One region of the Pseudoalteromonas sp. OF7H-1 genome, then DNA from elsewhere that is predicted to be linked to it. Evidence: predicted binding sites of a transcription regulator. Region 1 holds the regulator's gene; the other holds the start of a gene.
What was found. The regulator LexA, encoded in region 1, represses DNA repair genes until DNA is damaged. The targets are predictions, from matches to a motif close to TACTGTATNNNNATACAGTA.
Positions count from the first base shown of each region.

Region 1 (3,559 bases):
AGCAATTGAAGCGGTTGCATAAACCATTGATGCATAGCCAAACAGTTTCTTTCTTGAAAATGTCGGTACTATCGTAGAGATTATGCCGAAGGCAGGTAATATCATGATATACACTTCAGGGTGACCAAAGAACCAGAATATATGCTGGAACATAACAGGATCACCACCACCTGCTGCATCAAAAAAGCTCGTTCCAAAGAACTTATCAGTCAATACCATAGTCACAGCGCCAGCGAGTACGGGCATAACAGCAATCAGAAGAAATGCAGTTATCAGCCAAGTCCAGACAAATAAAGGCAACTTCATCCATGTCATACCTGGAGCTCTAAGATTGACGATGGTCACGATAACGTTGATAGCACCCATAATAGAGCTAATGCCCATTATATGGACCGCAAAAACAAAAAATGCAGTATTGTCATTGCTATATGTTGTAGATAGTGGCGCATAAAAAGTCCAACCGAAAGCAGGCCCGCCACCTTCCAAAAATAACGACATCAGTAAAATTGCAAACGCAAAAGGGAGTATCCAAAAACTCCAGTTATTCATTCTCGGTAGCGCCATATCAGGAGCACCAATCATCATTGGGATCATCCAGTTGGCAAGGCCTGTAAATGCGGGCATTACTGCGCCAAATACCATTATTAGTCCATGCACTGTCGTCATTTGATTAAAAAAGTGTGGATCTACAAGCTGTAACCCGGGTTGGAAAAGCTCGGCGCGGATCACCATCGCCATAGCACCACCAATCAAAAACATGGTTAGTGAGAACAATAAATACAGTGTTCCAATGTCTTTATGATTGGTAGTAAACAGCCAGCGCTTTAAGCCTTTTGGAGCTGTATGGTGTGAATGTTCTTCTACGATGGCACTCATTACTTACCCTCCTCTAATGCATCTATCTCACGCTGTATTTCGCTTGGCTGAATAACATCGCCGGTGTCATTACCCCAACTATTTCTTTTATAGGTGATAACCCCCGCTATCTGCTTGATTGTTAATTGCTTTGCGAAAGATTGCATCGCAGTTCCTGGGCGACCTAAAAGTAGAATATCTATATGAGCTTTAATATCTCCAGTGACGACTTTACTCCCTTTCATTGCAGGGAAGACACCTGGTAGCCCAAGCCCGGTTGGTTGATGGCAAGCTGCGCAATAAGCCATGTAAGTTTGTTCACCAACCTCCATTAACTCTTCTTTCGAAAGGGTTTGTTGGGCAACTGCTTGTGACTCAGCCTCTGCTTTTGCTTTTTCAGCTTTAGCATCGTTGAGCCAACTATCAAATTTATCGGGACTTACGGCCTCGACAACGACAGGCATAAAGCCATGATCTTTGCCACATAATTCAGCACATTGGCCTCTGTAAATTCCTTCATCGTTTACCTTTGTCCATGCCTCATTTATAAAGCCCGGATTGGCATCCTTCTTCACCGCAAAATCGGGCACCCACCAAGAATGGATGACATCATCTGAGGTCATCAAAAAGCGAACTTTCCTATCGGTGGGAATAACTAAATGCTTATCAACTTCAAGCAGGTAATTTTCATTTTTTTCTTTGAGATCACTAATTTCATCTTTCGGAGTAGAGAGCAAAGAATAGAACTCAACATCATGCCCCATATACTCATAGTGCCATTTCCACTGAGAGCCTGTGACCTTAATGGTCAGATCAGCTTTACTCGTGTCTTCCATAGCAATAAGCGTTTTTGTGGCTGGTATTGCCATACCAATGAGTATCAGGAAAGGAATTGCTGTCCAAAGTATTTCCACTTTGGTGCTTTCATGAAATTGCGCTGCAACAACGCCTTTTGACTTTCTGTGTTTTATAAGCGCCCAAAACATAACCCCAAATACAATAACCCCAATGACGCAACATATTAGAAATATGGTCATGTGAAGCTCATACACTTGATGACTAATGTCTGTAACACCTTGCCTCATATTGTAAGCGCTGTTAGCAAGTGAGGGCATGGCGATTAGCACTGCGATGAATGCTACAACTAATCGACAAATTTTCATTTGACGTCTCCTTCAAGACAACTCGCGGTTGTCTTTTGTTATTATTGGATGACTGTCATATTGTCTATTTGTACATAGACTTACTGCACGACTATTAACCAATTAGTCAAAAAACAAACAAATTGCAAGATTTTTGAGAAGACCGACTTTAGAATCAAAACTGGGGACTATAGGGGGTAAAACAAAGAATGATGAAAAATAGTGTATAAATATCAGAAAACTAAAAATATTACTAAATGATTAAAGTCACTATAATCATCCTACTTTCACATAGTTAGAAAAGTTAATTATCACTTTTTAAACAAAATATAGTTAAAGCAAGCGCAACTTTATATTTAACGCTACACTCGCTCTCATAAACTACATCCAGTCAGCACTTCGGATAACGCCGACAGCTAACCCTTCAATGGAGAAATTTTGATGCTCTAGATCCACTTCAATCGCTTTAAATTCTTCATTCTCAGCATGTAATAAGACTTTCTTTCCTTTCTTTTCAAAGCGTTTAACTGTCACGTCCTCTTCTACACGAGCTACTATCACTTGGCCATTTTCAGCCACTTTAGTGCTGTGAACGGCTAGTAGATCACCATCCATAATGCCAATATCCTTCATGCTCATACCATTAACTCTCAAAAGATAATCAGCATTAGGTTTAAAAAAACTCGCATCTACATTACAGTGGCTCTCTACATGTTGCTCTGCCAGAATAGGCTCACCAGCAGCAACACGGCCAATAATAGGTAAACCAAGTTGTTCGGATTCATCCTCTACAAGTCGAATCCCTCGGCTTGCGCCAGGGACCATTTCGATAACTCCCTTTTTCGCAAGCGCCTTAAGATGCTCTTCCGCTGCATTTGCACTCTTAAAACCCAAAGCATCAGCTATTTCAGCACGAGTTGGAGGCATGCCAGTATCTTTTATGAATACTTTTATTAATTCAAAGATTTGTTCTTGTCGTTTTGTTAGAGGACGCATTAACTGGTGTTCCATACAGTGGTTTATTTACTGTAAGTATATACAGCTCAAAAAAAATCGCAAATGTTTCTTTATTCGACATATTTTAAGTGTGTTTGCTAATAGCATTAATTAGAGCACCATTAAACAAGAAGTGAAGTCTGTGCCTCAGAGCATAACCTACGACTCTACGCAATAAGAAATAGATTATTAAGATTTAGGGCTGACTAACCACCACCTACCATGTTGCACTATGCTGATACTGTGGTGGGAGCGAGTTCATCTCGCGAGGTTTTCTATATCCCAAATAGCAAAAAACCCGTTGCATTACTGCAACGGGTTTTGATGTACATGGTTTTTTCCGGAACTTCATTGCAAGCCATCGGTGGGTAAACCACCTACCATGTTGCACTGTGCTGATACTGTGATAGGAGTGAGTTCACCTCGCGATGTGTTGATTGGCTTGCGAGGTTTTATATCTCAAATCTCTATACCCCAAACAGCAAAAAACCCGCTGCATTACTGTAACGGGTTTTTATGTACATGGTTTTTGCCGGAACTTCATTGCAACCTATCGGCGGATAAAC
Region 1 covers NZ_JAKRFX010000026.1:54,908-58,466, forward strand. The annotation lists gene ctaD (cytochrome c oxidase subunit I) at 1-876, opposite strand, end outside; gene coxB (cytochrome c oxidase subunit II) at 876-2,018, opposite strand; gene lexA (transcriptional repressor LexA) at 2,379-2,993, opposite strand.

Region 2 (3,559 bases), on a different contig from region 1:
GTTTCTTTTCATTGAATTTCCTTTCAGTTCACTCTTAAGTTTATGAAGTTGTTTTTATGTTGTCACGGTGTTTTTATTTTGGAAACATTATGATTGTGCTCTATCTAAATTACCAATACCTCACCTAACTGGTATTAAAATGATGATAGTTAGGCAAACCGAAAAACTTAAGTTGGTAAAGCAGAGTAGGGTTACAACTTAACTGGTAATGCTACTGTGTGGCACTGACAATATTCGTGATGTGATTGCATTCCCGAAAACAACGCAAGCGTCGTGCTTGATGACGGATGCGCCAAGCCCTGTAAACCCAGATGCGCTAAAAGAGCTTGCTATCTCGATAGAAAAGCAACTAGCAGAGCAAGGTGAAGGCGAGTAAGTTCGTCAACCGAATATAAAAGAGGCGACTTAGGTCGCCTCTTCAATTTTTTAAGCACTAACTAAGGACAAGCGCCTTCCATACTAAAATATGGCTTGCCCCACGGGTCATAGTAAGTCCATGTACAGGTTTGAGGACCGCTGATACCACCAAAACCTCGTCCAGGGATCCTATCGTAACCTTTACCAAGGTTGACAGGATCATGTCCGCCGCCACCGCCACCGGCTATACTCGCTTCAAGATGTTTATTTAATACTTCAAGCATACAGTTAGAAACGTTAGCAGGTCTCGACCTTCTCATATCTTTAATTCTACTGCCGCCAAGAAAAGACGTATGTTCTGCAAGCTCAAAGTCTAGTCCTGTCCCTCTTGGGCCTTTGAAAATGTCGTAGACTATGATGTGATCTCCGTTGACGGAATCTGCAAATGTTACACTCACTGAGCGAGTTTCAGGCACATACTGCCAGCTCCCGCCAAGCCCTACACCACCTTTACTCACAGAAAAGTTGAGTGCGGTCATTTGCTTTGTTTCAAATGCCCCGTCAACACTTCCGTACTCTTGTTGAAATTTATTTACTAAGCTTTTATGCAAGTTTGCTCTTGCTTTTACATCATAAGCAAAGTGGGCTGCGCGGGTGATCGGCTCGTTTTCACAGTTATTCGGCGATGCTGAAGCTGTTGAAAATCTCTGCGTAAGCGCCTCTGAGAGGAAAGCTGTTTGCATCGTTTGAGATTGATACTGGTCATTCACTAGTGACACTGCTCTATCCCAAGCTGCATAATACCTTAATAATTCGTCTGCAAGGTTATTCGCATCAGCTGGTAGGTTTTTTTCTGTTGTATTAAGTGTTAACTCGTTACGAAACTTACCTTGGTTTGTGTGGTTGAGTTGGTAGTACCACTTTTGGCCTGAGTTCGCATTAATAATTAGTACGTCTCGCGGTTGTGAGTAACACTCTTGAGTATAATCCCAACCGAATGGTCCATTTATCTTACACTCCACCGTAGGTGGATATTTTTTGGCAAAGTCGATGGCATTTCCTGCACTACATGAGTAGCAAATTTCGGTTTGATACTGAGTAATAGCCGCATTTGCAGATACAGAAATCCCCATACCACTAGCTGTTAACGCTCCGTAAAGTAATGCTTTTATCGAGTTTCTTTCCATTGAATTTCCTTTTAGTTCACTCTTAAGTTTATGAAGTTGTTTTTATGTTATCACGGTGTTTTTATTTTGGAAACATTATGATTGTGCTCTATCTAAATTACCAATACCTCACCTAACTGGTATTAAAATGATGATAGTTAGGCAAACCGAAAAACTTAAGTTGGTAAAGCAGAGTAGGGTTACAACTTAACTGGTAATCTATACAGTATTTTGGCATTATAACCAAAAAACCAAGAGACGATGCGTTTGGCTGTCATTTTAGGAATTGATCCGGGGTCAAGATTTACAGGCTATGGTGTGATTGCTCATCAAGGTGCAAAGTTCCAATATTTGGGGAGCGGTTGCATTAAAGTTGGTGAACATGACTTTCCCACTCGATTAAAAATGATCTATCAAGGGATCACACAGCTCATAGAGCAGTTTTCGCCGAGCGACTTTGCGATTGAGCAAGTGTTCGTTGCGCATAATCCAAGTTCAGCCTTAAAACTTGGTCAAGCGCGAGGTGCGGCCATTGTTGCAGCGACCATGCAGTCAGTGGTTGTGAGTGAATATTCGGCAAGGCAAGTTAAACAAGCCGTTGCGGGTACCGGTGGTGCAGACAAAGCCCAAGTACAGGAAATGGTAAAGCGCATATTAAAGCTGCCTGGCACACCCCAAGCTGATGCTGCAGATGCGTTGGCGGTGGCGATTTGTCACGCGCACTCAAGGCAAAACTTAATAAAAATGGCAGGCGCAGCGCGTAAAACCGTAAGAGGAAGGTTGAGATAACCATGATAGGAAAATTAAGCGGAACACTGTTAGAAAAGCAGCCACCAGAGATATTAATTGATGTTGCAGGTGTAGGTTATGAAGTGCAAATGCCTATGACTTGTTTTTATGAATTACCGAGCGTGGGCGAGCCGGTTTCAGTATTTACTCACTTTGTAGTACGTGAAGATGCGCAGTTACTGTTTGGTTTTAATACCAAGATCGCACGTGCATTGTTTAGAACGTTAATTAAAGCGAACGGAGTCGGTCCAAAGCTCGGACTTGCAATTTTGTCTGGCATGTCTGCAGAGCAATTTGTTAGCTGCGTGAATCATGGCGATGCAACGACTTTGGTTAAGATCCCAGGTGTTGGTAAAAAGACCGCTGAGCGCCTAGTGCTTGAAATGAAAGATAAGCTAAAAGACTTTGGCAATGACTTACTCACACCGTTTAGCGATGCTGCTGTACTTGCGCCGCAAGAGCATCCGACGGTAAGTGATACCCCAGCAGATGAAGCAATTGCAGCCTTAATGGCATTAGGGTATAAACAAGTTCAAGCACAAAAAGCGGTAAAAGCCGTAAACAGAGAAGGCATGACGACCGAGAGTATCATTAAAGACGCTCTTAAATCGATGATGTAACTATGATTGAAGCAGATAGATTAATTGAACCTGAGATCCAAGGTAATGAAGATTTAGTTGATAGGGCGATTAGACCTAAATTACTAAATGATTATACTGGTCAGCCACATGTCAAAAAGCAAATGGAAATTTTTATTGCGGCGGCACGTTCAAGACAGGAAGCCTTAGATCACTTGCTGATATTTGGTCCGCCGGGTTTAGGTAAAACCACGCTTGCGAACATTGTCGCAAACGAGCTTGAGGTTAATATTAAAACCACCTCGGGACCTGTGCTTGAAAAAGCAGGGGATTTAGCTGCGTTGCTCACTAACCTTGAAGAAGGGGATGTGTTATTTATTGATGAGATCCATCGTTTAAGTCCTCAGGTGGAAGAAATTCTCTATCCTGCGATGGAAGACTATCAATTGGACATCATGATTGGTGAAGGCCCTGCAGCACGCTCAATTAAACTGGATTTACCACCTTTTACTTTGGTTGGCGCAACGACACGTGCCGGCTCGTTAACCTCACCATTGAGAGACCGCTTTGGTATTGTGCAGCGCTTGGAGTTTTACTCGGTTGCGGATTTGTCTTCGATTGTGACTCGCTCAGCGTATCATTTAAATCTAGAGATCAGCGAGTCGGGCG
Region 2 covers NZ_JAKRFX010000009.1:7,104-10,662, reverse strand. The annotation lists gene MHN30_RS12460 (hypothetical protein) at 1-12, opposite strand, end outside; gene MHN30_RS12455 (hypothetical protein) at 209-376, shown strand; gene MHN30_RS12450 (hypothetical protein) at 438-1,544, opposite strand; gene ruvC (crossover junction endodeoxyribonuclease RuvC) at 1,791-2,312, shown strand; gene ruvA (Holliday junction branch migration protein RuvA) at 2,315-2,932, shown strand; gene ruvB (Holliday junction branch migration DNA helicase RuvB) at 2,935-3,559, shown strand, end outside.
Region 2: a site for LexA is predicted at 1,733-1,752, ahead of ruvC (crossover junction endodeoxyribonuclease RuvC). Genes of this name have one in related genera too.